DNA from 2 places in the Halomonas sp. AOP43-D1-4 genome. Region 1 is predicted to be linked to the other one. Evidence: predicted binding sites of a transcription regulator. Region 1 holds the regulator's gene; the other holds the start of a gene.
What was found. Region 1 encodes PhoB, which activates phosphate uptake and scavenging genes when phosphate is short. Its sites were predicted from a motif close to TGTCATANNNNTGTCANA; they were not measured.
Positions count from the first base shown of each region.

Region 2: the regulator PhoB is predicted to act here: its motif matches at 3,113-3,130, upstream of phnD (phosphate/phosphite/phosphonate ABC transporter substrate-binding protein).

Region 1 is NZ_JBQSVY010000004.1:159,572-174,714, reverse strand. Features, by position in the region: gene ACT3RQ_RS05930 (PstS family phosphate ABC transporter substrate-binding protein) at 1-527, shown strand, start outside; gene ACT3RQ_RS05925 (ABC transporter permease subunit) at 626-1,741, shown strand; gene pstA (phosphate ABC transporter permease PstA) at 1,741-3,150, shown strand; gene pstB (phosphate ABC transporter ATP-binding protein PstB) at 3,144-3,959, shown strand; gene phoU (phosphate signaling complex protein PhoU) at 4,004-4,729, shown strand; gene cysZ (sulfate transporter CysZ) at 4,806-5,546, shown strand; gene ACT3RQ_RS05900 (hypothetical protein) at 5,629-5,961, opposite strand; gene ACT3RQ_RS05895 (hypothetical protein) at 6,629-7,009, opposite strand; gene phoR (phosphate regulon sensor histidine kinase PhoR) at 7,315-8,610, opposite strand; gene phoB (phosphate regulon transcriptional regulator PhoB) at 8,613-9,302, opposite strand; gene ubiA (4-hydroxybenzoate octaprenyltransferase) at 9,432-10,328, opposite strand; gene ACT3RQ_RS05875 (chorismate--pyruvate lyase family protein) at 10,364-10,927, opposite strand; gene ACT3RQ_RS05870 (NAD(P)/FAD-dependent oxidoreductase) at 11,013-12,206, shown strand; gene ACT3RQ_RS05865 (HU family DNA-binding protein) at 12,312-12,584, shown strand; gene ACT3RQ_RS05860 (hypothetical protein) at 12,584-12,940, shown strand; gene ACT3RQ_RS05855 (zinc-binding dehydrogenase) at 13,100-14,104, shown strand; gene yccS (YccS family putative transporter) at 14,213-15,143, shown strand, end outside.
Region 2 is NZ_JBQSVY010000005.1:152,069-167,211, forward strand. Features, by position in the region: gene ACT3RQ_RS07230 (FUSC family protein) at 1-1,225, shown strand, start outside; gene ACT3RQ_RS07235 (TolC family protein) at 1,209-2,744, shown strand; gene ACT3RQ_RS07240 (hypothetical protein) at 2,907-3,089, shown strand; gene phnD (phosphate/phosphite/phosphonate ABC transporter substrate-binding protein) at 3,201-4,166, shown strand; gene phnC (phosphonate ABC transporter ATP-binding protein) at 4,246-5,082, shown strand; gene phnE (phosphonate ABC transporter, permease protein PhnE) at 5,079-5,915, shown strand; gene phnE (phosphonate ABC transporter, permease protein PhnE) at 5,932-6,747, shown strand; gene ACT3RQ_RS07265 (histidine phosphatase family protein) at 6,785-7,414, shown strand; gene ACT3RQ_RS07270 (C40 family peptidase) at 7,479-7,967, shown strand; gene ACT3RQ_RS07275 (putative metalloprotease CJM1_0395 family protein) at 8,096-8,299, opposite strand; gene ACT3RQ_RS07280 (antibiotic biosynthesis monooxygenase) at 8,443-9,021, shown strand; gene ACT3RQ_RS07285 (glutathione S-transferase) at 9,149-9,820, shown strand; gene ACT3RQ_RS07290 (EAL domain-containing protein) at 9,828-12,434, shown strand; gene nhaD (sodium:proton antiporter NhaD) at 12,516-13,991, opposite strand; gene ACT3RQ_RS07300 (TAXI family TRAP transporter solute-binding subunit) at 14,498-15,143, shown strand, end outside.

The DNA.
Region 1 (15,143 bases):
CCATTTTTTCCACCGGCCAAGCGTGCGGCGCCGATAAGCCGATAAGACGCTGGAGCGAATTAGCCGCCACACACGAGTGGCCCTATGGAAATATCGCCCTACATGGGCGCAACCTGGCATCGGGCACCTATGGGTTGTTTCAGGACGAGGTGCTGTGTGATGGCCACTTCCGCCGCGACATCAGCGAGCACCCGGGCTCTTCTGCTGTTGTCGCGGCCGTGGGTGAGTCGCCCAACGCCATGGGATATGCCGGATATAATCACCTGACACCGATGGTACATGCGCTGCACTTTGTTACCGAGGAGGGGGAAGAAATCGCGCCCAGCGAGCAGGCTGTTCAGCGTAACGAGTACCCGCTATCACGCGATCTTTACCTCTACGTTAATTTACCGCCAGATGAGTCACTACCCGCCGCCGAGCAGGCATTTTTAGCGTTTATTTTATCGGAAGAAGGCCAGCAAATTGCCCGCGCGGCGGGTTTTGTACCGCTGCCCGATGATGAACTCGCAAATCAGCAACACTGGTAGCTCACTATCATCCAATTGTCATAAAAGTGTCTTAGAGTAAGGAGAACTCACCATGCAACCCATCTTCGCGACGGCCATGCCTTCCCTATGATGTTGATATGATCCCACCTCGCGTTCCTGCTTCTTATCAGCCGCTACGCCAGTTTAAAAATCGTGTCGCCACCGGCCTTATTACGGCGGGAGGCATCGCGGTGCTGCTCGCGATTCTGGCGATTGGCGTGTTTCTATTTTGGGAAACGCTGCCGCTGTTGGCATTGGATAAGACCTTTGCCTTCGATAAGCTCTCGCCACTGGTATGGGGAACGCTTAAAGCGGCCTTGGCGGCGATGCTCTTCGCGCTACCTATCGCCTTAGGCGCCGCCATGTACTCGGCGTTATTCATGTCAGCACGCTTGCGCAGCCGGATTAAGCCGACTCTTGAGATGATGGAGGCAATGCCCGGCGTGGTAGTGGGATTTATTGCCGGTTTAGTACTTGCTCCATGGGTGGAGCGAAACCTGGCCAGTACGCTGGTGCTGCTGGTATGGCTACCAATCAGCGCGGGGCTTGCGGGCGTACTCTGGCACATGGCCTCGTCTCGCTGGCATCGGCGGCTGCCGTTTTCCTGGGCCGGGCTATGGCTTGTACCCTGGCTTGTCGGCATGGTGGCGCTGGCAGTGTGGTTTACGCCCTTGCTGGAGCAACTCTTTCTGGGCGGCGATCTGCGCCGCTGGTTAGAACAGCGCTGGGGCATGGACTATGCCACTCGCAATGCGCTGATTGTAGGCATCGCCATGGGTTTTGCAGTAATACCCAGCATTTACTCTCTTGCCGAAGATGCCCTTGCCGACGTCCCGCTCTCCATGATGGAAGGCGCCCAAGCGCTCGGGGCCAGCCGCTGGCAGGCGCTATGGAAAGTCGCGCTACCGGCGGCGGGACCGGGCATCTTTTCTGCAGTGATGATAGGCATGGGTCGTGCGGTAGGTGAAACCATGATTGTGTTAATGGCCAGCGGCAATACCGCTCTGCTGAGCGCCAGCCCCTTTGAAGGCATGCGCTCAATGGCCTCCGCCATTGCGATTGAGCTCCCTGAAGCCTCCCACGGCGGGTTTACCTATCATCACCTGATTCTAGCGGCGCTGGTGCTGTTTCTATTTACGTTTTTGGTAAATACCCTAGCCGAGGCAGTGCGCTTACGTATGCGCCGCCGCTACCATAAAGCAGGGCATTACTAATGAGCCGCCTATTCGCCGCCGCTCCCAGGCATCGGCTCGATAAACTATGGCCGTGGCTATGCGCCGCTAGCGTTGCCTTATCACTTTTAATGTTAAGCGCGTTACTTACACTATTGCTTGTTCGTGGGTTAGGCCATTTTTGGCCCGCCACGCTTGAAGAGATAACACTACGCTCGGGTAGCGTTGTTGCAGGGCAAGCTATTCGCGAAACGCCGCTGCCTCAGGAAGCCGGGGTTGAGCGCCTCTATTTTAAAGGTAACCGTGATGTAGACGGCGTCAGCTGGCACTGGGTAGATATCGACGATATTACCTCACGTACAACACCGCACGACCTGATCCGCCTGGAACGTGCTCCGTGGGGCAGTTTTATTGGTCGCTTGGCCGCAGTAGAAACTGACCAGCAATCGCTGCATGGCCGCGAAGCGTGGGACTATTTAAACAATGCACTTACCCTACCGGCTAATCAGCGCCCGCCGGGGCAGCTGCTGCTGGTCACGGCACAGGGCGAGACGTTACGCCAACCTCTGGACAGCGTCAGCCAGGCACTGGCGCCTAATGCCATGTCCTGGTGGCAAAAAACGCACACTTGGGGCACTAACGTTTGGCAGTTTTTAAGCGAGGGCCCGCGTGCGGCCAATACCAGTGGCGGCGTATGGCCGGCTATTTTCGGTACTGTACTGATGGTCATTTTAATGTCCGTAATCGTCACCCCCTTTGGCGTACTGGCCGCTATTTATCTTAATGAAATTGCTCATCAAAACCGACTTACCCGGTTAGTGCGCATTGGCGTACGCAATTTGGCGGGCGTTCCCTCCATTGTGTACGGCGTATTCGGCCTTGGCGTATTCGTTTACGGCATTGGCGGCACGCTGGATAGCTGGTTCTTCAGCGATACACTGCCTTCGCCAACGTTCGGCACCGGCGGTCTTTTATGGGCCTCTTTAACGCTCGCGCTATTGACGCTTCCTGTCGTGATTGTGGCCACCGAGGAAGGGCTTGCTCGCATTCCCGATGCCCAGCGTGAGGGGGCAGTAGCGCTGGGGGCCACCCGTCTGGAAATGCTAACGCGTATTGTCCTGCCCATGGCTACTCCTGCCATGCTAACTGGCGTTATTCTCGCTATCGCCCGCGCCGCAGGCGAAGTCGCTCCGCTTATGCTGGTGGGGGTTGCCAAGTTAGCTCCGCAAATGCCGGTCGACGGTGAGTTTCCTTATGTGCACCTGGAGCGCAAATTTATGCATCTTGGCTATCATCTATTTGATACTGCTTTTCATGGCGAAGATGTACAGGCCGCTATGCCTCTGGTTTACGCCACGGCGCTTCTTTTAGTGGTTATTATTTTGGTGCTTAACCTAACTGCCATATTTCTGCGTCATTATTTTAGGCGCCAACGAGGAAGCGAATGCTAGCGTCATTAGATATAGCCAATGCCCCACAGGCGCCGGTGACGCACTTTTCATCCGAGCACTGCGCCTTGAGTATCGACCAATTTAACCTCGCCTATGCGGGGAAATCGGCGTTGCGTAATTTAACGTTGAGTGTGCCACGCCACCGGGTAACGGCCTTTATTGGGCCTTCTGGCTGTGGCAAGTCAACACTGCTACGTGCCATTAACCGGTTACATGATCTTAACGAGAGCGTGGAACACAGTGGGCATATTCAGCTTGAAGGGCAGGATATTTACGCCGCGCAGATGAACGTGACCGAGCTACGCCGCCGGGTAGGCATGGTGTTTCAAACGCCCAATCCGTTTCCCATGTCGATCTATGAAAACGTCGCTTTTGGCTTGCGTTTACAGCATCGCCTACCCAAGCGGCAACGCGATGACATTATCGAGTGGGCGCTGACCTCAGCAGCCCTATGGGATGAGGTAAAAGACCGCCTGCATCGTTCGGCGTGGCAGCTATCAGGTGGTCAGCAGCAGCGCTTGGTCATCGCTCGAACGCTAGCCGTTCAACCGGATGTGCTACTACTGGATGAGCCGGCATCAGCGCTTGATCCAATTTCAACGCTGAAGATTGAGGAGCTGATTCGTAACCTTAAATCACAGCTAACCCTTATCCTTGTCACCCACAATATGCAGCAAGCCGCACGGGTCTCCGATTATACGGCCTTTCTACACAACGGAGAGCTGGTTGAGTACGGCCCTACCGACCAGGTCTTCACTAATCCGCGTTTACAGCGCACCGAGAACTACATCACCGGCCGCATGACGTAGTCGTCAATCATCAGGCCTAACTCACCCAACATCAGGAGTGCTCAATGGATATTACGAGCGATACCCACAGCCAGCATATCTCGCGCCAGTTCAACCAGGAGCTGGAAGAGCTAAAAACCCACCTGATGGCCATGGGCGGCCTGGTGGAAAAACAGGTTCAGGATGCAGTATTCGCCCTGCTGGAAAACGATACCCGCTTGGCTGAAAAAGTGCGCGATAACGACCGGCAAGTGAACGATCTTCAGCTGCAAATTGATGAAGAGTGCACCCGTGTATTGGCACGCCGCCAGCCTGCAGCATCAGACTTACGCCTGGTGCTTGCCGTTATTCGTGCCACTTCAGATCTTGAGCGTATCGGCGATGAAGCCAGCAAGATTGCGCGTAATGCAATCCTGCTCAGCGAAAACACCAGCACGGTTCGTGGCTTAATTGAAGTTCGCCATATCAGTGAGCATGTACGTAAAATGCTGCGCGATGCGCTGACAGCCTTTGCCCGTTTCGATACCGACTTGGCGATGAAGGTAGTGCGTGAAGATGAGTCGGTCGATGATGAGTACGGCAGTGCCATGCGCTCATTGATGACCTTCATGATGGAGGATTCGCGCTCAATTAGTTCAATACTCAGCATTATGTGGGTGCTGCGCGCGTTGGAACGCGTCGGCGACCATGCCGACAACCTGGCGGAGTACGTTGTGTATCTCGTGAAGGGGCTCGATATTCGACATAGCGACCTGGATACCGTCGACCAGAGGGTAACGAAAAAGCCTTGACCCATGAGGCATTTCCTCTTGCAATACGTCTGGGCGGACACCCGCCTGGACGTTTGTATTGATGAGGACTGCTTGAATGTTGGATGCAATAACAGCGCTTAGCCGAGGTACGCGGCTGGTCTATCAAAAAGGCCTGCGGCGTTATATTTTTCTTCCTATCCTCGTCAATATTATTGTTTATGCCGCCATGTTCAGCTTTGTGATTACGCGCTTTTCGGGCTGGATTGATCACTGGATGACATTAGTGCCTGCTTGGCTGGATTGGCTCTCCTGGCTGATCTGGCCGCTGTTTGTGGTTAGCCTTATTGTCATTGTATTTTTCACCTTTACCCTGATAACAAGCTTTATTGCGGCGCCGTTTTACGGCTTTTTAGCGGCTAAAGTGGAAATTCAAGAAACAGGCCGTATACCGCTGGATGATCGCGGGCTGACCAAAACGGCGCTTGATGCGCTAGGCCGAGAGCTGGTCAAACTCGCGTATATCGCCCCACGCGCCATTGCCCTCTTTATCATCAGCTGGATTCCAGGGCTCAACCTCTTTGCGCCGATTCTATGGGGGCTGTTCTCCGCATGGGTAATGGCCATTACCTATCTGGACTATCCTATGGATAATAATAAAGTCTCGTTCAAGGATATGCGTCAACGGCTTTCCAGGCGCTGGTGGCAAAGCCTCAGCTACGGCGGGCTCGTGACTCTGGTTACCTGGATACCGCTTGCCAATCTTTTTCTGATTCCGGGGGCCGTAGCGGGAGCCGTACTCATGTGGGACCAATATTATCGTACGGCAAATGAGCTTACGATCCAGCGGCCCTCATAACACCTGAAAAGCCATGCTTTTTTCTACGCTTTTAGACGCGAAACCCCGCTTTAACGGGTTTTTTAATGCTTTCAGTAGTGGTTTACCAGTCCAGGCTATCGCCTTCTTTGTGATTTAACTCGGTCGATTCGAACGAATGGGTGTTACGACGCTGGGTGCCATCCTGATCCCGCTGCAGCTGGCTTGACGGTGCATAGTTGCCGTTCATATGATCACGCTGACTATGGTTAAGCTCACTGGGTGAGTAGTGAGGACTAGACGTGCTAGTGGATTGCGGCATGTCGATGACATCGCTGCCGACTGCACGATCTTTAGTACGCTCAATAGAGCTTTGGGCAAAAGCTAGCGGGCTTGCAATCAAACCGATAGAAATACCTAAAACACCTGCCGTTTTTAAAACTGCTTTAAATGACATAACGCTCTCCTGATGTGGGGTGCCGCTCACCTGTCTTGGCTATTATCACACTAACGTAAATACCATTGCACTGAAGGGTGAGAAGCGATCAGTGTCTTTGACTGCAAGATTATGGTCCAAGTGCCCAAACGTCCCAAATTCGTGAAATGCTGAATGATTAAAAATATTTTTAAACACGACCACACAAATAAAGCTATCCAAGTAAATAACAAGCTAACATTTTTTTAGTGTTGGCACAGCACCATGGTGAACAAGCTAAAAAGCTCGTTATCAACCTTTGCGTTTAAAAAGCATGAAAGGGGTCATCACGCCGTGGGACAAGAGAATCGTGAAAAAAACTATTATGAGCGGGTGTAATGTTAAAAAAACGTAGATAGGGGGGGTTCAGTTTTAAAACCAGCCAAACACGACTGCTCATCAAAGGCTACATAACAAGATTAGGCCCTGCCATGGCAGGGCCCTAACCTCGCATCTATGGACAATAACTAGCGCTAGCTTCCACTCCTTTTGCGGGACTCCAACCTTGGAATTTACCCTGACTAACGCTCTGATTGTCGCTTGATTCAATCCATGAATCGGTGAGCATCCATGCGATGGGACATCCTTATCCCGTGCTCGTTCCTAAACTGTAGTACAAATTTTTAGCGCTGAGTGTTTAAACCGCTGGTCACTGATCTTGACCAGTGGTCACAGAGCTATTTTGCTCAGGCAGGTCGCTCGGCTCAAATGACGTATCGCCGCCACCTGTTACGCCCGTTGGACCGCCATCCATCGACTCATTATGAGTTTTATGTTGAGAAGAACCTGCACCGGGGCGAGTAGTATCGCCTGCGCTTTCACCGTTCATATCTGAGAGCTCGTCTGCATCATAGGTAGATGCATCACCACCTGCACCTGTACCAGATGATTGCGGCTGCACGGGTTCTTCATCAGCAGTAATATCGTGGCTCGGGTCTACTGGTTCTTGGGCAAAAGCGAAGGGGCTTGCCAGTAAACCGAATGTTACACCTAAAATCCCAGCTTTCTTGAGTAGTTCCTTGGACATCATGTTCCTTCTCCTCGATCGCTGTTGATACCGCTTACCTTAAGGAAGTGCCTTCCTGGCGTACCATTTCCTGCGGTAATCTTCCTTGCCCAGATTAATGCAGATGTGATGCCAAAAAACAAAAATAAAAAAATATTTCTTATTAATAAACAACTTAAAACAAATACCGCGTGCCAATCATGCTCGCTGATCGTGTATAAGGGACCACCATAACTGACTAAAAATGACACATGAGCAGACTTGAACCATAGATGGCTTGTCCATATGGCACGCTTGGATAAAGGTTATACAGAAGACCAGGAAGGAGGCTAGGAGGTAGCAGCCAGCCGAGTGGCGGGGAAAGTACAGCGAAATAGCGAACCTTCGCCAGGGTGCGATTCAACCTGAAGCTGAGCATCATGGCGCAGCAGGATATGCTTAACGATGGCAAGACCAAGCCCAGTACCGCCTGTCGCGGTACTCCGGCCTTTATCAACCCGATAAAAGCGCTCCGTTAGCCTGGGGAGGTGGACAGGATCGATGCCCTCTCCATCATCTTCTACTTCTATACATCCGCTTCCATCTTCCATGGGCGCCCAGCGCAGTATAATTTGGCTACCCTCTGGGGTATATCGCACCGCATTGAAAGCCAGGTTAGAAATGGCGCTACGTATTTCCTGCTCGCTCCCTATGAGCTGGGCGTCACTTTCAATAGCAACACGGACAACATGCTTACGGTGCGATAGCGCCAATGCATCCTGGCAGACGCTATTAAGCAATTGCTCAACCGACAGCGCCTGATGGTCTTGCCCGCCTTGATCAATTTCCAAGCGTGACAAAAGCAGCAGGTCGTTAACCAGATTTTGCATGCGCTGCGTCTGGTCCTGCATTTGCTCGATCCCCCTGCCCAAGCGAGGCGGAAGCTGCTCAGCCAAGTCACCATAGGTTTCGAGGTAGCCAGAAAGAACAGTAAGCGGCGTACGCAGCTCATGGGAGACGTTGGCCACGAAGTCTCTGCGCATCTGCTCAAGGCGGTGCAAACGAGTGATATCCCGCGCCATCACCAGGCGCTCATCGTCGCCATACAAGGTAATTTGGTATTGCAGAATGCTGCGCTCATCAATGGGTGAGGTCAGCGTAAGCGGTTCGCTGTAATCGCGGGCGTTGAAGTAGCTGATAAAGCGTGGGTCACGCAACAAATTGGTAATGTGCTGGCCACGATCGTGCGCGGTTTGTAGGCCCAGCATATCCGTCGCTGCACTGTTCCACCACTCCAAATCACCGTGGCGGTCGAGCATTACCACGCTGTCGCGCATGGCCTCTGAGGATTCCTGGATACGCGCAAGCGTAGACCGCAATCGACCTTGTGTAATGCGCTGGCTTTTTTGGTAGCGGTAAAGACGATCAAGCAAATCCCCCCACATGCCACCCGCAGCCGGGGGCTCGTTATGAGGATTAAGGGTTAACCATTGAAAGAGGACGCGCAGTTGGCGTAAATGGTAAAAAAGGCAAACGGCCAACCCGGTTGCCAAACCAAGGCCCGCTGAACCTAATAGCCACCCCAGGCAAACACCTATGGTCGCTAACCAGGCAATACGCCAAAGCTCACGGCTCCATAGGCGCACAGTTACACCCGGGCTGAGAAACGATAACCGGTACCCCGTACCGTCTGAATCAGGTTTTGGTGCACATCGCCTAACGCCTTACGCAAGCGCCGAATATGTACATCCACTGTGCGTTCTTCAACATACACATTGCCGCCCCATACCTGGTCCAGCAGTTGGCTGCGTGTATAGGCTCGCTCCTGGTGGGTCATAAAGAACTGCAGCAGGCGATATTCAGTGGGCCCCATTTCCAGCGCCTTGCCATGCGCACTAACACGGTGGCTGACGGGGTCGAGTAGAAGGCCGTTAATTTCGATGGGGTCTTCTACGCCACGTGGGGTGGTGCGTCGCAATACGGCTTTCAAGCGCGCGACCAACTCACGGGGCGAGAAGGGTTTGGTGATATAGTCGTCCGCGCCCGCCTCAAGGCCTTGAATCTTATTGTCTTCCTCACCCTTGGCGGTGAGCATAATAATCGGCATTTCGGCGGTTGCTTCTTCACGCTTAAGGCGTCGCGCCAACTCAATACCACTGGTGCCTGGCATCATCCAATCCAGAAGCAGTAAGTCAGGCTGATGGTCAACGACTAACGCGTGGGCATCCTGGGCGTTATCCGCTTCAAGCACGCGATAGTCAGCCATTTCCAGCGCCACTGCGATCATTTCGCGAATAGGCGCTTCATCATCGACAATCAAAACGGTCTTGGCGGTCATTCCAGGGCCTCACGGTGCTCAATGAAAGGTAATTCAATGACATCTCAGTGACAATAACACCATGACTTGATGACACTTATATGACAATAGCCAATAACAAGAACGAATGACAGGCCTAATCACGCTTTGCTAGAGCGGCCCGGCCACTGGCCACCAACTTAGCGCAATGCCGGCAAAAACCAGCAGCCCTGACCAGTAGTTATTCAAAAAAGCCTGAAAACACGGGTCGCGTTCACGATGCCGAATCAGGCGCTGTTGATGAATAAAGGTGGCCGCCATACCGGCAAGGCCCAGCCAGAAAAAACCACCCAGCCCCACACGAACACCCACAAAGGCTAACAGCACCAACGTCGCCAGTTGCAGTAATCCAATCATCAAGCGGTCTGCACTGCCAAACAGCACCGCCGTTGATTTAATACCAATTTTTAGGTCATCGTCGCGGTCGACCATGGCGTATTGGGTATCGTAAGCAACCGTCCACAGTACGTTCGCAAAAAACAGCAACCAGGCTTCCACAGGTACATATCCCAGCACCGCCCCAAACGCCATGGGGATTGCCCACGAAAAAGCCGCCCCCAGCACCACCTGAGGAAGATGGGTGTAACGCTTCATAAAGGGGTAGATAAACGCCAGGACCACGCCACCAATCGACAGCAGCACCGTAAACCAGTTGGTCAGCAGCACTAACACAAACGCAACAGTGACCAGCCCAATAAACAGCAGTTTGGCTTCGGTTTCACTGATTCGCCCCGTCGCCAGTGGACGATGTTTCGTGCGCTTAACGTGGCCATCAACATGGCGGTCAGCGTAATCATTCACAACGCAGCCAGCAGCGCGCATAACATAAACACCTGCCACAAAAATAAGCAGCACGTTGCGACCAGGCACCCCGTTTGTAGCCACCCAAAGCGCCCATAAGGTAGGCCACATCAATAGCCAGGTACCAATGGGGCGGTCCAGGCGCATTAAGTGTAAAAAATCAGCGACTCGCGCCCATCCGACTGGCCGCAACAAAGAACGATCCATGCCTACCTCACGTAAAGAAGAGATGCCGAGCAAGCCTACCGCGAAGACAAACGAAGGTCATCTGCCATGGTGGATAAAAAGTACTCTTGTACAAGTAGCGATAACCCACCATGTTGAAACACTGAGCGCCGCCCCCAACGACTTTTCACGCCAGCAACCTGAGGGAAGGCAAAGCGTGGCGCACCGCTCGTAGCTTCAAGAGGGCCGCGTACTAAATCTGGCTGGCGAAACAGCCAACTGCCCAGCGAGCGCTCACCAAGTTGCTCCAATCGCTGGCCTTTTAGCTGTGTTAAGGGGGCAACCGAACGTGCGACCACCCAAGGGTTATCACCCACGCACAGGGCGACCTCCCTTAACCAGGCATAGCGACGAAGCTCAATCCCCAACGCCTGCGCTTCATCATGCAGAGGCACGCCGGCGCCTTGGCGCAGCAGGCGAACACGGAATGGTTGCCCTGCGCCTGCCGCTTGTAAGCGAGCCGTTAGCGAATCCGTAGACGCAACCCACTTCCACCAGGCAGCGCTCATGGCGGGGCGTAACGCAGCCACGGGCTGCCAAACAGGAAAGGCATACGCTTGCCGAAAAGAGAACGTCACCACCAGATACTCCTGGGCAAAAAACAGAGAAGCTAGTGTAACATGGTGGTCTTAAAAGCTTTTACGACACCGATTATTTGGGGATGGCATGCCTGCATCACATCCGGTTAGCAACCCGACTGGCCACGCTGAGTTGATCATCATTGGTACCGGCATGGCAGGCATTGGGCTTGCCCGTGCGCTACGTCGCCAAGGCGATAAGCGCTCGATTATTTTGGTGAGCGCAGACAGCGGCGAGGACTACAGCAAGCCGCTGTTATCTACCGGCTTTGCAAAACGCCTCTCGCCCCACCAACTGGCCAGGCATTCAGCCGCAGTACTGGCCGATGAGTTGGATGCCCATGTGCTTACCCATACGTCAGTAGAACACGTGACACCAGACACGCACACCGTACAGCTTAGTGACGGGCAAACACTTGCCTACGATACGCTGGTGCTGGCGACCGGAGCTGAACCCCGGGTGCCGTTTGCCATTCCAGAAAGCGTTGCTCGCTACTGCTTTACCATTAATGATCTCGACGACTATCGCCGGTTCCATCACGCGCTGAACGATCGCCCTGCGCGCATTGCCGTTATCGGCGCAGGATTAGTTGGCTGTGAATTTGCCAACGACCTGCAGGCAGGTGGCCATCAAGTCACTCTGATTGCTCCAGAGGCCACGCCGTTACCCAGGCTATTACCAGAACCGCTGGGGTTTGCGCTGAGTGATGCCTTTCAGGAAGCCGGTATAAAGCTTGCGCTTCACCGCACGATTAAAGAGTTAGCCCCGCATAATGACAGCACGGTTCGGCTAACGCTTAGCAACGATGACACCGTCAACGCCGATATTGTTTTACTGGCAACCGGCCTTACGCCAAGAACCGCGCTGGCAAAGGCTGCCGGGCTTGCCGTTTCACCACAAGGTATTCAGGTAGACCGATATTTGCGCACTTCGCACCCGCATATTTATGCCTTGGGCGATGTTGCTTGCATAGAAGGCCTCAATGCCATGTACGTCCAGCCATTACAAGCCAGTGCCAAAGCACTCTCGGCAACGCTTGCCGGCTCACCAACGCAGGTCAGCTTTGGCGCCTGGCCCATCATTGTGAAAACGCCGCTATTGCCCGTAGTGGCCTATCCGCCTTCGGCGATACCCGAACACTGGCGAATTGAGGGCGAAGGGGGTGATATGACGGCGCTTGCCGAAGATAAAGACGGGAATTTAGTCGGTTTTGCGTTGACAGGCGGCTGCGTGAGACGGAAAGTGGAGCTTTCCCGAGCAGCTCCCACACTGCTGGGCTGATTTTTATCGCGTTCACGTCTAGGCTGGATAAGCTAGCTTGGCCTAGTGAGTGCTTTTAACAACACCACGATGCTTTACGCTTACTTTTAATGAGGGGAATTTCCTATGCGCAAACCTGAACTCGCCGCTGCCATCGCTGAGGGTGCCGACCTATCCAAAGACAAAGCAGGCCAAGTCCTGAATGTTATTCTGGATGAAATCACCAACAGCGTTGCGAAAGGCGAAGATGTGGCATTGATTGGTTTTGGTACCTTTACCGTACGTGAGCGTGCAGCACGTACCGGCAAAAACCCGCAAACGGGCGCACCTTTACAAATTCCGGCCAGCAAAAATGTTGCCTTTAAGCCGGGTAAAGCGCTTAAGGACGCCGTTTCCTAATGAAACTCAAGCTGACGCTGTGGCTATTGAGCCTAATGCTCAAACATGCCCTGCGCCGCAAGCCACGCTTTCGTGAACAGCTTGAAAGGATGCGTCACCTGGACTGGGGCATTGCGACGGAAGACTTGAGCATTGCTCGCTACTACCGGATGACCCCCAAAGGGGTCTCTTCAGGTAAAGGCCTGCCAGTCGATTTGGATCTTGAATTGCGCTTTCGCGATCAGGAAGCCGCATTACGTATCCTTAGAAAGCCAACGCAGCAAGCTTTCCTCGATGGAATGCTCAACGGCGAGGTACGCCTTGTCGGTGACTCCACCGATATGAACAAGCTGCAAAAACTGCTGAAGTATTTGTAACGCTTCTTCCAGCGGTTCTACCCGCCACCCGTTGGTGGCGGGTTCCTACGCGTTTCACCTGCCTTTCTCCCTCCATAACGTTTGCACAGCGATTTTAAACAGGCCTTTTGCGTTTATTCCCGGTAGCGTTAGCGCTATTAATGTCATGAACGGACCGCTATGACCGTATCCAGGAAAAAAACGACAGGCTTAACGATTGCTCACTTACCTGAGGGGGAGTTGCGTTGCGAGCACATCGAAAAGACAGAGATTAGCCTGCCAGACATAACACGATTACTGCTAAAACCTCTCGCGATCAGTGTTGACCCCTACATGCGCACGCGGATGCAGCCCAGCGGGTATGACTATATTGAGCGCTGGAAGGCTGGCAGCACCCTATCAGGCTGGACCATGGCCGAGGTAGTCACCAGCAGTGAGCCGGGGTTTAAGCGGGGCGATCTCGTCGTGGGCCACCTCCCCATGCAGGAGCTCATTGCCACTGACGGACAGCACCTGATGCGCGTACCGGCGGGCAGTGACCCCGACGCCTACTTGCATCCATTAGGAATGACGGGGTTTACTGCCTGGGTAGGCATGCAGTTACTGGGGCAGCCCACCGCTGAAGATACCGTACTGGTAAGTGCCGCTGCCGGTGCGGTTGGCTCTATTGCCGCACAGCTTGCACAGCGCCAAGGGGCAAACGTGATCGTGACAGCCGGACGTACCGACAAGCGTGATTGGCTACACCGTTTGGGGTTCAAGACCGTACTTAATCACCGCCATCCTGATTACGCCAGGCAACTTAATAACGCGGCGCCTTCCGGTATTACGCTCAATTTTGAAAATATCGGGGGCAGCGCTTTTATTGCTGCGATTGACGCAATGAGACCGAATGGACGCCTCGTGCTTTGCGGGTTAGTAAGCCAATACCAAACCCGCAGCCCGCGTAAAAGTCCGGATAATTTTGCCCAGCTGAGGCAAAAAAGGGTCGCAATCCATCACTTTGTCGTGCCCGATTATCTAACGCATTGGAACGACTTTCAGCGTTTTATGGCGCCTCTGGTTGATCAAAAAAGTATCGCATGGCGGCTCGATAGAGTAAGCGGTGGACTCGACAGCGTGGCTCCAGCGCTCATTGGGTTGCTCAATGGCGATAATATAGGCAAGCGTGTGGTCGAATGGTAGGAGCTTATCTGCTCCAAAACGCATAACGTGATAACCCCAAAACCATAGCAACGAACCAGCCCCATGGCTTACACTAAAGTCTAACAACGACTGACAATAAGAGCGTCTATGCCTATTTCACTGCCGCTTCGGCGTCTTTGGACACTTGATAAGTTTGCCTATAGCCTGCGCGTTTTTATCGCATTCAGCGCAGCCCTGCTATTTAGCCTTTATCTTGGCGACATCGCCCTGGTAATACCGCTGTTTCTGGGCATTATCGCCTGCGCGCTCTCCGAAACCGATGACAGCTGGCAAGGCCGCTTACAGGCGCTGCTGGTAACCCTGGTATGTTTTACCTCAGCCTCATTTATCGTGCAGTGGCTGTTTCCTTGGCCATGGCTGTTTGCGCTGGGGCTGGGAATATCCACGTTCACCCTCATCATGTTGGGCGCTATCGGCCAGCGATACGCCACGATTGCCTCAGGCACGCTGATTTTATCGATCTACTCAATGATCAATATTGAGCAGCACGGCGGTGTGGATGCCGATGTGGCCTCACGCCAGTTGCTGCTGTTGGCGGGTGCGGCCTGGTACGGGGTTATTTCCGTTGTCTGGTGTGTTCTTTTTTCTCGTCAACCCGTCAAGCAGAGCATGGCGCGCGTGTACAAGACGCTGGGCGAGTTTCTGATTCTTAAATCAGCGCTGTTTGAACCCGTACGCGGGGTCGATGTAGAAGCCCGTCGCGTGGCGCTGGCACGCCAGAACGGCAAAGTGGTGGATGCCCTCAACCAGGCAAAAGAGATGATTTTTCGTCGTCTGGAAGGCCAGCGAGGAAGTCAAAAGCTTAACCGTTACCTGCAGATATACTTTATTGCTCAGGATATTCATGAACGGGCAAGCTCGACCCATTACCCCTACAGCGCCCTCACCGAAGCATTTTTTCACCATGACGTGCTGTTTCGCTGCCAGCGACTTTTGGATCAGCAGGGCCGCGCCTGCCGTCAGCTAGCCAAATCGTTACTGCTGAAGCGCGCTTTTGACCATAAGCAGAGTGAACAAG
Region 2 (15,143 bases), on a different contig from region 1:
GATATCGACGGCACGCTCTCGCTGGCTCAGCGGAGCCACTGAGACAAGTTATCGCATCCTGATTATCGCTGAGGCCCTGCCTGAAAGCCTGAGTCGTGCAGCAAGGAGTGACTTGGCGGTTGAGTTACGCCAAGCGGCGGATGCTATCGCCAATGATGCGTGCCCGGTGCTACAGGCGGCGCCGGAGGCGACAGAAGCCGGCTTACAGCCGCTTTATGTCGCCTTACAGGGTTTGTCCCAGCCGGATGGAGGCGCGGCACAGCCACCGCGTCCGAGAAAAATACCTTTGCTGGCTGCCGATGCGTTTTCTAACCCGATACATCAGCGCTATGCGCTAAAGACATCCGCCGCGGCGGTGCTTTGCTATTTGATTTACACCGGCATGCAGTGGGATGGCATTCATACGGCGATGATCACCTGTTATGTGGCCGCGCTCGGCACTACGGGGGAAACACTGCGCAAGCTGACGTTGCGGATCGTCGGTTGTCTGATTGGCGCAGCGATGGGGATCTTTTCGTTAGCCTTTATCATGCCGCACCTAAGCTCCGTCGGTGGCCTGATGGGGCTGGTGTTCTTTGGCGTGCTGATCGGTGCCTGGGTGTCATCAGGTACTGAGCGGATCTATTATGCCGGTGTGCAGATCGCCTTGGCTTTCTTGCTGACCACCCTCAACGGGTTTGGCCCCAGCTTTGATATCTCCCAGGCCAGCAACCGTATCTACGGCATCCTGCTGGGTATTTTTGTCATCTATGTGATTTTTACCCAGTTCTGGCCGCGTAGCGTCATCAATCAAGTGGCACGGCAGCTCAACGATGCGTTGGATGCCTTGAGCGATCTCAGTACGCTTTCCAGGCAGGATCAACAGTTGCGCACCCAAGCGGCATCTACTGCATATTTTGCACTGGGCCAGGCCGAAGAGCTGCTCGATATGGTGCCTTTCGAGCCGTCGCGTCTGCGTGCCAGTGCTGATGAGCTGAAGCGCGTGGAGAGAATTGTTGAAGAACTCAATGACCTCACCGGCCAGCTTTACATGGCAGAACAGGATGACGGCACTATCAAAGAGCGCCTGCAGCGACTCAAGTCACAGCTGGTCACTGAGCTTGAAAACCGACGTAACAGGGCGTCTTCGACTTACGAGGGCTCTCCCCTCGACGACGGCGCGTATAGTGATATAGAACGGCAACTCACTCGGATAGAGCGGATTGTGCATGTTGAGAAAAGCTAGCGTGTTTAGATTAGCCAAGCTCAGAACCTGTATTGCTCTGGGCGTTGTTCTTGGCACTATAGGGGGCCTGCAGGGCTGTGCAACGGATGCGCTGAAGAATACTTCCGCCTCCCCCAGCACACCCTGGGTGCCTCAAGGTCAGTCCGTGCTACCTGGCGATTTTTCCGTGTCAGGTTCAGCTGATATCGGCTTGCTGCCAGACCCGGTGTCACAGGATCTACAGTCGGACAAGGTGTATCAGTTACCCGAACTGATAAACTTTGCGCAACGCCATAACCCGTCAACCCGAATTGCCTGGGAGCAGGCGCGCCAGCTGGCGCTGGCCTCTGGAATGGTTGAAGCCACGTTTCTGCCGATCCTGACCGCCAATGTGTTTGCGGGCAGGCAGCAGACCAGCATTCCTTATCGCGGATTGCTGGATGGTGACACTCACCATGTCGATACCACCGTCAGCGGTGTGGCGCCGAACCTTGCTTTGCAGTGGCTAGTGTTTGATTTTGGTCGGCGCGAGGCGCTCAGCGATGCCGCCCGACACAATGCCTATGCGGCCAACGTCAACTTCAATGGTGCCCACCAGGCGGTGATCTACAACGTGACGCGTAGCTATTACCAGTACGGTGCTGCCAAGGACAGGCTGGCAATTGCTGAGGAGGTGCTGGTCAACAACCGCCTTCTGCAGGATGCGGCTGAGTCCCGCTACGCCAATGGCACCGGCACCAGTATCGCTGTTGCTCAAGCCCGTCAGCTTGTCGCCCAATCTAACCTGCGGATGGTGCAGACACAGAGTATGCTGCGCGATCAGTATCAGGAGTTGCTGAGTGCTCTCGGCGCTTCGCCGACGACCCAGATCGAGGTGGCCGGCGCGTCGAATCGCCCGCTACCGGGTATTGACGAGTTGGCATCGGTGGATTCTGCGATTGAGGCGGCACTCAGCAAGCGGCCGGATGTGCTGGCCAGCTATGCTGAGCTGCAAGCTGCCAAAGCGACAGAGCGTGCCGCCGATGCCGACTTCATGCCCCGGGTATTTGTTGCCGCCGCCACGGGAACCAACAAGAAAAATCTGAGCATTGGTCATTTGCCCAGTATTGGCAACCAGACCACAGGCACCGGGGTGTTCCTGGGGGTGACAATGCCTATCTATGATGGCGGCCTTCTTGCCGCCAAACGCCAGCAGGCAGTCTCTGTCACGGCTTCAGCCGAAGCGGCATTCGAGAAAATTCGCAACACGGCGATGCGCGAGATGGTCGTTGCTGCTGATGCACTGCGCTCCTCACTGGCAGCTTTTGACGCCGCTGATGCGTTGACCGAAGCGGCAGCGGTGACTTACGACGCGGCCTTTGATGCTTATCGCAACGGGGTAGGCACTATCACTGAGGCTACTGCGGCGGAGTCCGGCCTTCTGGATGCAAGGCTGGCACGCTCCGAGGCACATGCGGCAAGCTTGATTGCAGCATCGACGCTTGCGTTCACGCTTGGCGCCATGACCTCAAGCACGTCCCCTTTAGAGGCTATTCCCTGACGCTTGTCCGCCCACCACCCTTCACACGTAAGCTATTTTAGCGCGCTAACTGTTGCGTCAGTGTCATAAAAAAAGCCGCACGCTTGCTAACTAGACAGTCCTCGTAAAAAGCCTTTGCGAACCGCCTCTAACACCGTCTCTAATACAAGAGGCATTCAGCCGTTGACCACCCAGGAAGCTCAATGGCTTAACCGTGTTATTGAATCAGAAGGTCTGCACGTGTTGTTTCAACCCATCGTGGATGCCAGCCAGCACTCTATTTACGGCTATGAAGCACTGATACGTGGGCCTAAGACATCGCCGCTGCACTTGTTTGATGTGGCCATGCAGGCAGGCTATTGGTAGAGCTGCATTAAGTGTTTTGAAACCGTCATTAAGTGGTCACTTAAGTGTCGCGGTGTTGTCATCTAGCGTCGGCAGGATGGCGCTATCTTTGAACAACATTCTAGGTGACGTATGCATGCTGTGACTCTTCCCCGTACTTTGATCAGCGCTGCTGTTGTCAGTGCCTTTGCTCTGGTTGCCGTTAATGCATCGGCAGACCTCTCTGCGCGCTATGTTGATAACGACGGCGATATGGTAGCGGATGCACCCACGGACGAGTCGCAGTGGGTCGACCCCGATACGTTGGTATTTGCTTATACACCGGTTGAAGACCCGGCTGTTTACGCGGATGTTTGGGCCGGTTTTTTGGACCATCTGAGTGAAGCCACAGGCAAAGACGTTCAGTTCTTCCCGGTGCAGTCCAACGCGGCACAGCAAGAAGCGCTGCGCGCTGGCCGCCTGCATGTAGCGGGCTTTAACACCGGTGGTGTTCCGGTTGCCGTGAACTGCGGTGGCTTCCGTCCGTTTGCCATTATGGCAGCAGACGACGGCAGCTATGGCTATGAAATGGAAATCATCACCTACCCAGGTAGCGGTATTGAGTCGGTTGAAGACCTCGAAGGCCGCCAATTGGCGTTTACTTCTGAGACCTCTAACTCAGGCTTCCGGGCACCTTCTGCGCTGCTGCGTTCTGAATATGGCATGGAAGCAGGGGAAGCCTTCGAGACAGCGTTCTCGGGTTCCCACGATAACTCCATTCTGGGCGTTGTGAATCAAGACTACGACGCAGCGGCCATTGCTAACTCCGTTGGCACGCGCATGATTGCCCGGGGCGTAGTGAATGAAGGCGATTACGACATTATCTACACCTCAGAAACCTTCCCCACCACAGCGTACGGTTTGGCGCATAACTTGAAGCCTGAACTGGCCGAGCAGATTCAAGACGCGTTCTTCAGCTACGACTGGGAAGGTTCTGCGCTACAGGCTGAGTTTGCCAACTCGGGTGAAGCGCAATTTATGCCGATTACCTATGAAGAGCACTGGTCCGTTATCCGCACGATCGCCGATGCCAACGGTGTGACGTACGAATGTGACTAAGTAAGCCCTTAATTTTGCAGTTACTCGGCCAGAAGGTTAATCCCTTCTGGCCGTTACATTATGTAGATGAGGTAGAGCGATGTTAACACTCAGCGGCGTTACCAAACGCTATCCAACCGGGGACCGTGCGCTTACCGATATCGAACTAACCCTGCCTAAAGGCCAGGTGATGGCGCTTATCGGCCCCTCTGGTGCGGGTAAAAGTACCCTGATTCGCTGTGTAAATCGCTTGGTAGAGCCGACGGCGGGCAGCATTTGCCTGGAAGGAACAGAGCTTACCAGGCTTTCGGGCAGCGGCCTGCGTAAGGCACGCCGCTCAATGGGCATGATTTTTCAGGAGTATGCGTTGGTTGACCGCCTGACCGTGATGGAAAACGTGCTTTCCGGACGGCTTGGCTACGTGGGCTTCTGGCGTAGCTTTTTGCGTCGCTATCCGCAGGATGCCGTCGCTGAAGCGTTTCGTCTGCTTGAGCGGGTAGGCCTGCCTCACGCTATTGATAAGCGCGCCGATGCGTTGTCCGGTGGCCAACGTCAGCGAGTGGGGATTGCCCGGGCATTGTTACAAAGCCCCAAGCTGTTACTGGTAGATGAGCCAACCGCCAGCCTGGACCCCAAAACCTCACGCCAGATTATGCGCCTGATTCGTGAACTGTGTGCTGAGCGCGAGTTGGCGACGATTATCAATATTCATGACGTGGCGCTCGCCCAGCAGTTTGCGGACCGTATTGTGGGCCTGCGGGCTGGCCAGATCGTGTTTGATGGCCGCCCTGACGAGCTAACCAGCGAGATTCTCACCACCATTTATGGCGAAGAGGATTGGGATACCTCTCCTGAACCTGCCGATGAGCCTGACAGTGAAGCCGTTTCCTGTGAGCGTCGCTCTATCGCAGTTGAGATGGCTGGGGTAGCGCCATGAGTGAGCAGCGCTCTGCGTATTTTGAAGCCCGCCAACACGCGGCCCGCCAGGGGCATTGGCGTCGGTTACCTCTTGTGCATAGCCAGTGGTTGCGTTGGGCTATTGCCTTGGGGGTGGTGGCTTACCTGGTGTTGGCGCTGGCCTCTGTTGAGGTGAATTGGGCACGTGTGGCGGAAGGCACCAGCCGAGGCCTGCGTTTCATTAGCGCGTTTGCGCAGCCTGATTTTTTCAGCCGTGGTAACGATATTATCAATGGGCTGGTCGAGAGTTTGACCATGACGCTTACCTCCACGGTCATTGGGGTAGCGCTCGCGATCCCGGTGGGGTTAGGCGCTGCACGCAACATTGCGCCGCTGCCGATTTATTTCGTGTGCCGTAGCATCATTGCTGTCTCACGTACCTTTCAAGAGATCATTATTGCGATCCTGTTTGTGGTGATGTTTGGCTTTGGCCCGCTGGCGGGGATGATTACGCTGGCGTTTGCGACTATCGGCTTTATGGCCAAGCTGTTGGCCGAAGATGTTGAAGACCTCGACTGGCGCCAGGTAGAAGCGGTGAGAGCGACCGGCGCCAGCTGGTGGCAAACCATGAATCACGCTATTCAACCCCAGGTCATGCCGCGCTTAATTGGCCTTTCCATGTACCGTTTGGATATCAACTTCCGCGAATCGTCAGTGATCGGCATTGTTGGTGCAGGCGGAATAGGCGCCACGCTGAATACCTCGCTTAGCCGCTATGAGTACGACACGTCAGCCGCCATTTTGTTGATCATCATCGCGATTGTGCTGCTGTGTGAATACAGCTCAAGCCACGTCCGCCGTTGGACGCAGTAATCTCCGGAGAATCTATATGCCTGTTTCAACCTCCCGGCAAGGGGTCCCGGTATGGCGGCTACGTACCACGCGTGCCCAGTGGCTGCAATTTAGTGCGTGGCTAGTAGGGATTAGCCTGTTCTTGTTCTGCTGGAAGGTGATTTCCGACAACACCATGTGGGTGTTTGTTGAGGATGCTGGACGCCAGGGCAGTGATCTTTTAAGCCGGATGATGCCCCCTAAATGGGAATACGCCAATGTGCTGTGGAAACCCATGTGGGATACGCTGAACATTGCCACGCTGGGCACCGCCTTGGGGATTGTTATGGCGTTTCCTGTGGCGTTTCTCGCCGCGCGTAACACCACGCCGCATCCACTAGTGCGAAGCCTGGCGTTGATGGTGATCGTGTCGTCACGCTCTATCAATTCGCTGATTTGGGCCATGCTGTTGGTAACGATCTTGGGTCCAGGCGTCTTGGCGGGCATCATCGCCATTGCGCTGCGCTCGATTGGATTTGTGGGCAAGCTTCTTTATGAGGCCATTGAGGAAATTCACCCGACGCCTGTCGAGGCCATTAGCGCAACCGGTGCCAGCCGTTTACAGGTCATGAACTACGGCGTTCTGCCTCAGGTCATGCCAGCGTTTGCGGGTATCAGTGTTTACCGGTGGGATATCAATATTCGTGAATCCACCGTGCTTGGCCTGGTGGGCGCTGGGGGGATCGGGCTTCAGTTGAATGCCTCTATCAATATGCTCGCCTGGAATCAGGTCAGCGTTATTTTTGTCATGATCTTCGCCACGGTATTGGTCTCGGAATGGATATCCGCCCGTGTCCGCCACGCGATTATTTAACCCACGGATTGATAAATCGCCAAGCGAGGAGTTCTGAATGCGCTTTCCTGATGCTGATGTCACCACTATTGATTTGCTGCGCCATGGCGAACCCGTTGGCGGGCGTATGCTGCGCGGTTCCACTGACCACCCGCTGAGTGAAACTGGCTGGCAGCAGGTAACGGATGCCATCATGCGCCATACCGTTGACGGCAGGCCGCCTTATGATGCGGTGCTTACCTCGCCGCTTATGCGCTGTCGTGAGTTTGCGCTGTGGTTAGGTGAAGAGTTTGAGTTGCCAGTACAGATTGAAGACGATCTCGCCGAATTGCACCTGGGACGCTGGGAGGGCAAAACCCACGCTGAGGTGTTTAGCGAGGAGGGCTCCGCGCCGATGAGCGCTTTCTGGAACAGCCCTGAGGCCGTATCACCACCGCAGGGCGAGGCGATGGATGTTTTTGATTCACGGCTTGCTGAAGTATGGCAAAACGTGCTGGCAAACCCGCCTGGTAAGCATGTATTGGTAGTGGCGCATCTGTTTGTTTGCAATGGCCTGCTGCGCCAGGTGCTGGGGCAACCGTTAGGGCGTGTATTGGCGATGGATTTGCCTTACGCTGCGATGAGTCGTGTACGCCACGAACGCCATGCGTTAGGCGAAACCAGCTTTATTGAGTGGATTGGCCGTTAGTTGAACTTGGCGCTGCCCTCCCGTTTGCGCCATGATAAGGGCATTGCCACAAGGAGAGCTGCTAATGCCCATCACGCTGGGAAGGTTTACGTTCGCTTTGATGATGTTAATGTGGCTTTCGGGCTGTGCCAGCCGTGATGTCGCTATCGCACCCCCTTCATCGCCCGCCGAATCCCGCGAAGGGCTCTCCATGGAGCGCGTGCTGATCCTGGCCCATGCTCAGCAGGCCATTGGCACGCCTTACCGCTTTGGCGGCAATACGCCCGACGGCCTCGACTGCTCGGGGCTTGTTGAAATGGCGTATCGCGCGGCCGGTATGCGCGTACCGCGCACCGCAGACGCACAGTTCCGTGCGCTACCTTCAGCCAATACCCCCAAACCTGGCGATCTGCTCTTCTTTGGAGAGCGTAGCAAGGCCACGCATGTAGGCATCTATCGCGGTAACCAGCAGATGATCCATGCACCGGGAAGTGGTCGCGCCGTGGTCAGCGTTCCCTTGGATGTCGACTACTGGCAGCAGCGCTTTTTAGGCGCCGCTGCACTTGCTCCTTGATACCTGGCCTGCACCTTTAACGCACCTACTTACGATTACATCCCACCTTATGGGACGTAAGGTCGCTTTTTAATGAGTTCTCTCCGGGCCGAAAAAGTAGCCCTAATGCTTGGCTTTTGCGATGGCCGTTACGAGCCGATTGGCAGTCGCTTACATAACTTCCATAAGCGCTGCGGCTTCGGGGTAGCAATCACCGTCTGCATTTTCTTGATAGTGGCCTGTGAGTCACCCAGGATGGGGCCGTAATCGATAGGCACTTCTCTCGCAACGGCGTACTTCTTTCCATCAGGTCGCGTGGGGACAGCCGCCTCATCACCTGTTAAATAACCCACATGGCATTGCTATTGTCTATATAATTACGTCATCTCATAAGCGGTATCCCTCGCTTATGCCGTTAACGCGATCAGGCTTATCCACCGGGTCGTTTACAACCTGCTTACCCAGCATTGGTTGTGGTTATATCAGGAGATATACCATGTCTGCCTCACCTGTCACATTGATGGTAGCTCGGCGCATTGCCAGTGGCCGTTACCATGATTTTAATCGGTGGTTGAACGAAGGTCGCGAGCTAGCGGCTGATTTTCCAGGTTATCTGGGCTCAGGAGTGCTTGCGCCACCTGAGCATCACGATGAATATCAGATTATCTTCCGCTTTAGCAGCAGTGAAACGCTCCATGCATGGGAGCACTCGGCTTCACGGCATGCCTGGCTTGTGCGCGGCAAGGGGCTTTATGATGCGCCTCATGAGCACCGTGCCACGGGGTTGGATGCCTGGTTTCAAACCGGCTCAGGCAGTGTGCCGCCTCGCTGGAAGCAGGCCGTGGCCGTTTGGTTGGCCTTTTTTCCTATCTCGTTACTCTTTCAGTGGGTATTTGGCGGTATGTTGGCCGATTGGGCGCTGATCCCGCGCGTGTTAGTAAGCACTCTGATACTAACGCCAGTGATGGTATTTGTGTTTATTCCACTCTCCACACGGCTACTGTCGCCCTGGCTGCAAGGGAAGTGGTCACCAATGGATAAGTGGATGCATGTGCGGCGCATTACTCGAACATAAGACTTTTTTTCCCCGGATATATGTACTCCATGAGGGGCAACGCTGCTACGCTAACTAAGCTTGCAGTAAAAGGACAACTGCTGCAGGCCTAGCGTCTGCGTGTTACATCGCCTTCATGGAGTACTGTATGATTCACGTCCATCATTTGGAAAAGTCGCGCTCATACCGAATTTTATGGCTTCTCGAAGTGCTTGCGTTGGACTATGACATCCATGTATATCAGCGTGATCGTAAAACTCCGCAGGCCCCTGCAGCACTAAAAAACATTCATCCTTTAGGTAAGTCGCCAGTCATTATGGATGGTGAATTAGTGATTGCAGAGTCAGGGGCAATCATTGATTACTTACTACATACCTACGGCAAAGAGCGCTTGCAACCCTCTGCCGATAATATCGCCGACTGGGTTGATTACCGCTATTGGCTACATTATGCCGAAGGCTCTTTAATGCCACTGCTGGTGATGCAACTGGTGTTTAAAAAGATACCCGCACAGTCTCCCTGGTTAATTAAACCGCTCGCTAAAGGCATTGGCGATAAGGTTAGTCAGCAATTTCTAGCGCCTCAGCTTAAACAGCATCTGGGCTTTATCGAAGATCATTTAGCGCGTAAAGAGAACTTTGCAGGTGAGTGGCCAAGCGGGGCTGATATTCAAATGAGCTTTCCTCTTCAGGCCATAGCTGCCACCCAAACGCTGACAACGTATCCCGCCATTATGCGGTTTGTAGCGCGTATTGATGCTGACCCTGCCTGGCAGCGTGTGGTCGAGCGCGCAGGCCCGCTCACTATGCCAGGCGAGTAACAGGACGATGCAGGATAAGGCTGGATACGTTACTCACCCGCTGTGGTTGATGCCAGGACGACTGCTTGCTCGTACACGTAGAGGCGCTATTAAGGCCGCTGCGTTGCTGGGCCTCTGGAGTTTGGCTTTTTCAAGCATGGCCAGCGACACCTTATTGGTGGGCGTTTATAACAATCCACCAAAAATATTCGTGGATGACCAGGGGCATTTGCGCGGTATTTTGGGTGAGCTGCTTGCAGCGATTGCACAAGAAGAGGATTGGCAGCTTGAGAGTATTGCCTGCGAATTCCACCACTGTCTTACCCTGCTTGAACAGGGGGATATCGATATATTGCCCGGGACTGCCTGGGGTGAAGAGCGTGGTGAGCGTATCGCGTTTCATCGTGAACCGATTATCCAAAGCTGGTCGCAGATTTATCAGCGCGAAAACGAGCGGGTCGAGGCGATTCTTGACCTTGAACAAAAACGCGTCGCCATTGTAGATGGCTCTATTCAACAGAACTACCTGAGCGCCGTGACAGAACGCTTCGGTGTTGCGGTCATCTGGCTGCCCGTTGATAGCTATGCGGATGCTTTTCAAGCAGTGGCCATGGGGGATGCGGACCTGGCGGTTACCGACCACATCTTCGGAGACTGGCGCGCGCAGGACTATGGGCTATATGAAACGCCCATCATCTTTCAACCTATCCGGCTGTTCTATGCCGGGTCGCCTACTTTGTCGGCAACCATACTGAACCGTATCGACGATGTGTTGCTTGGTTGGAAGCAAAATCCACGTTCAGCGTATTTTAGGATACTGCGTTCCTGGCGTGCCGAAACGCCACCCGATACGATCTCTGCCTGGTTATGGGGCGGGCTTGGTCTGTTAACGGCGCTACTGGCTGTGGCACTAGGCAGTGCATGGTGGCTTAAACGGCGTGTCACGCTAAATAGGGCACAGCTCGACGCCAATGAGGCCATGCTGGCCACTATTCTTAATAACGTGGACGCCTGCATCTATATCAAAACACCCTCGTTACATTACCAGTTTGTCAACCAGCGGGTGGTTGAGCTCTTTGGGCTGCCGAAAGAGCACATTCTGGGTAAAAGTGATGAAGCATTTTTTGATAGCACAACCGCGAATGAAATAGCTCAGATTGACCGCAGTGTGATGGAATCAGGCAAAAAAATAACGCTCGAAGAGGGGAACGTACTACAACACAACGATAAGGTTCGCACGTTTGTTACTATTAAAATGCCGTTGTCCCTCTCCCTAGGCGAGCCCGCGAGCCTGTGCGGGATTTCCACTGAACTAACCGATTACCTTGAGTTGCAATCGCGTACCAATCATCTGGCGTTTTACGATGCGCTGACAGGCCTGCCTAATCGACGCTTATTGATGGAGTCGTTAAGTGGGAAAATTGAGCAGGAGAATACGTCCCATCTCTACAGCGCACTGCTGACCATTGATCTGGATAACTTTCATCTCGTTAACGATATTCAGGGCCATGAAAGTGGTGACCAATTGTTAATTGATGTGGCCAATCAGGTGCGGCTGTTGTTACCGGAAGGGGCTGTGTTGGCCCGCTTTAGTGGGGATGAGTTTGTTGCGCTACTGGCAAAGCAGGGCGAGCACCAGGCGGATGCTGCGCTAAGCGCTGAACGTACAGCCAAGCAGTTGTTGGACGCTATCACCAGACTGCGAGCGGGTCGTTCGCTGCCCGTCAGCGCCAGTATTGGTATTACACTATTCGATGGCGTTGACCATAGTATGAACAGCGTGCTCCAACAGGCCGATTTGGCACTTCAGCAGGCGAAAGCAGCGGGTGGGAATACGCTGCGCTTTTTTAATCGTAGTATGCAAACACGCTTGATCGAGCGGGCCAGCCTTGAAGCTGATTTACACCATGCGCTGGCACGTCATGAGCTGACGTTGCACTATCAAACTCAGGTGAACCATCAAGGCATTACCACCGGTGTGGAGGCGCTTTTACGCTGGTATCACCCTCAGCGTGGCTGGGTGCCGCCCTCGACCTTTATTCCTCTAGCAGAAGATAATGGGCTAATTATACCCATTGGTTATTGGGTGCTTCATTCTGTCTGCGAGCAGCTTGCCAAATGGGCCAGCCAGGCCCCTTATGCTGCGCTGACGATTTCCGTTAACGTGAGTTCGGCACAGTTTCAGCAGCCTGAATTTGTACGCAATTTGGAAGGTCTTCTTGCTCAGACCCAAGCGCCACCGGGGCGGCTGGTGTTGGAAGTCACCGAGAGCCTGTTAATGCATGATCCAACACGCGTGCGCAATACAATGCTCAAATTGCGCGCGCAAGGGGTTCGCTTTGCGATTGATGACTTTGGTACTGGCTACTCGTCGTTAAGCTATCTTAAACGACTGCCCTTGGATGAACTAAAGATTGATCAGTCGTTTATCCGCGAGCTTTTAACCGATAAAGCGGATGCGGCCATTGTCGATACCACCATTTTGTTGGCAGTGAGTCTTGGGTTAACGGTGGTCGCCGAAGGGGTCGAGAAGCAGGAGCAGTTGGACTGGCTAAAGGGTCATGGCTGTTATCATTATCAGGGTTACCTGTTTGGCCGCCCGACATCCATTGATCGCTTGTTTGAAAGCTATTAAAAGCTAAACGATAACGCCCTGGATAAGGGCGCTATCTATTATGGTGAGGAGGTGTGTTAAAAAACAGCGTATCAATCTGTCTTAAGCGGCGGTAAAGCTTCCTGCATTAAGCCATAAATGAACGGCAATACTGGCGATGTAGCCCAATAGAATAACCGGCGCCCAGCGCAAGTGGCCCATAAAGGTATAAGCGCCGCGTGCTTGGCCCATAACTGCAACGCCAGCTGCTGAACCAATCGAGAGCAGGCTGCCTCCAACACCAGCGGTTAGGGTGATTAACAGCCACTGCCCGTCAGACATTTCAGGCTGCATGGTGAGCACCGCAAACATTACAGGAATGTTATCCACCACAGCGGACACCACACCCAACACAATGTTCGCCCACGTAGCATCCCAATTGGTATAAAGCGCCTCGGACAGCAAGCCAAGGTAGCCCATAAAGCCAAGCCCACCTACGCACATCACTACGCCGTAGAAAAACAGCAGTGTGTCCCACTCGGCCCGCGCCACGCGGTTAAATACGTCAAACGGTACCACGCTACCTAACTGCGCCAGTTTCTTGTTATCCCCACGACGACTGTAGCGTTCACGCTTACGCTCCAGCGAACGGGGCAGGCTCTTGCGTAGGTAGAAGCCAAAGAACTGAAGATAACCAAGCCCTGTCATCATGCCAAGCACGGGCGGCAAGTGTAAGAAGGTGTGGCAGATGACGGCGGTTAAAATGGTCAGTAAGAAAAGCACGATAATCCGTCGTGCACCGCGTTTCAGTTGGACATCCTCATATACGCTACCGGGCTTTTGGTCCTTGATAAACAGGCTCATGATCATGGCTGGAATCAGGAAGTTAACCAACGAAGGGAGGAAAAGAGTAAAAAACTCCTGGAATTGAAGAATGCCTGCCTGCCATACCATCAGCGTGGTGATGTCTCCAAATGGGCTAAAGGCACCCCCCGCATTGGCGGCGACCACAATATTAATGCACGCCAGGTTAATAAAGCGCTTGTCACCTTCGGCCACCTTGGTGATGACGGCACACATTAGCAGCGCGGTGGTTAAGTTATCGGCAATCGGTGAAAGAATAAATGCCAAGCCGCCGGTCAGCCAGAAAAGCGTGCGATAGTTAAATCCTTTACGCAGCATCCAGGAGCGCAGAGCATCAAATACTCGACGCTCTTCCATGGCGTTGATATACGTCATGGCCACCAGCAGGAACAGCATCAGCTCGGTGAACTCTAAAAGGGTCATGCGAAACGCATATTCTGAGGTTTCTGACATGCCGTTTTGAACATACACCCAGCCGATGAGGCTCCAAATAATACCTGCCGCTATTAGCACTGGCTTTGATTTACGCATATGAATCTTTTCTTCTGCCATCACCAAGGCATATGCCAAAACAAAAATGGCGACAGCAAAAAAACCGATAAAAGATGTCGTTAAATCAATCTCACCTGTCACAGCAAAGGTCGACACGCTATAGAAAAATAGTAAGGGGGCTAACAAAAAAAGCCAGCGACGAGAAGATCTCGGCTGGCCTAGGTCGCAATCCTGCGTCAACATGATACGTTTATCCTTATTTAAAGGTGGTAGGAAGGGTTAATAAGCGGCGTTAAGTATAACAAATTGCCTGTTTTCTAAATAAAGAATAAAACCGAATAAAGGTCGTTTGTTAACTCGCTATGGCATATTTTTTTAGCAAATTATCCATTTAGCTAATGGTAAGTTTATTGATAAAGTGCGATACATTTTAACAGCGATTAATCTTTATGGTAATAAACCAAAGTTGCAAGCGATAAGCGATGCAGTAAGACGAATGCTGAGTGCCATCCTCTGTTTGCCATTATTGCCCGTCAGTGTTGCCTATGCATCGAATTCAGTGCTGGATAGGGCTGTCTTGGTAAGGCTACTCCGTTGGAGGCACAGCGTTCCTGCTCGGCGTATTACATGCTAATGTTAGCGGCGCTAGGCGGGGCACTGTTCACGACCTGGCCCGCTGGCGTTTATTATTCTTTCAGCGCGACAAAAAAATCAGGCCGTTGAGGTCGCTGGATACCAGGAATTGACACATGCTCCCCTTTATACGCTCTGCTTTATGCACGCCCTTACTCGTAGCCACCACGCTTTCACTTAGCCTGGCTGCCCAAGCGGAAACCCGCGTTACCTATAAGTCGGCAACGGCGGGAACGGCTTATTATCAGATGGGCGTCGAGTTATCAGAAGCCATTCGCCAAGGCACGGATGACGCTATTATTCTTACCCTGGAAGAGAGCCAAGGCTCGGTGCAAAACGTGATGGAAGTCATGGCGCGCCAGGGTAACTATGTTTTTACCACGCCGCCGGCATTGGTTGACCAGGCCATGGCGGGTGAAGGGCCTTTTGCTGAACGTCAGAACCCACGTTTTCAGGAGATCCGCGGCCTGTTTCCCATCCCAGCGATTACCATGCACTTCATCCTGAGCGAGGATAAAGGTGTCGTGGGTATTGAGGAACTTGAAGATAAGCATATCCTGATTGGCCGGGGCACGTTCGGCGCACGTGAAGCCGCGCGTTACCTGGCGCTGTTTGGATTGGAAGAGAGCGTACAGGTCGCCGATGCTGCCTTGGGCAGCGGCCCCGACGCGTTGAAAAACGGACAGATTGACGGCTTTGTAACCGCCAGCTCTTACCCAACGCCCAATATTATCGAAGTGGCTGCGGGCATGCCGATTTCGA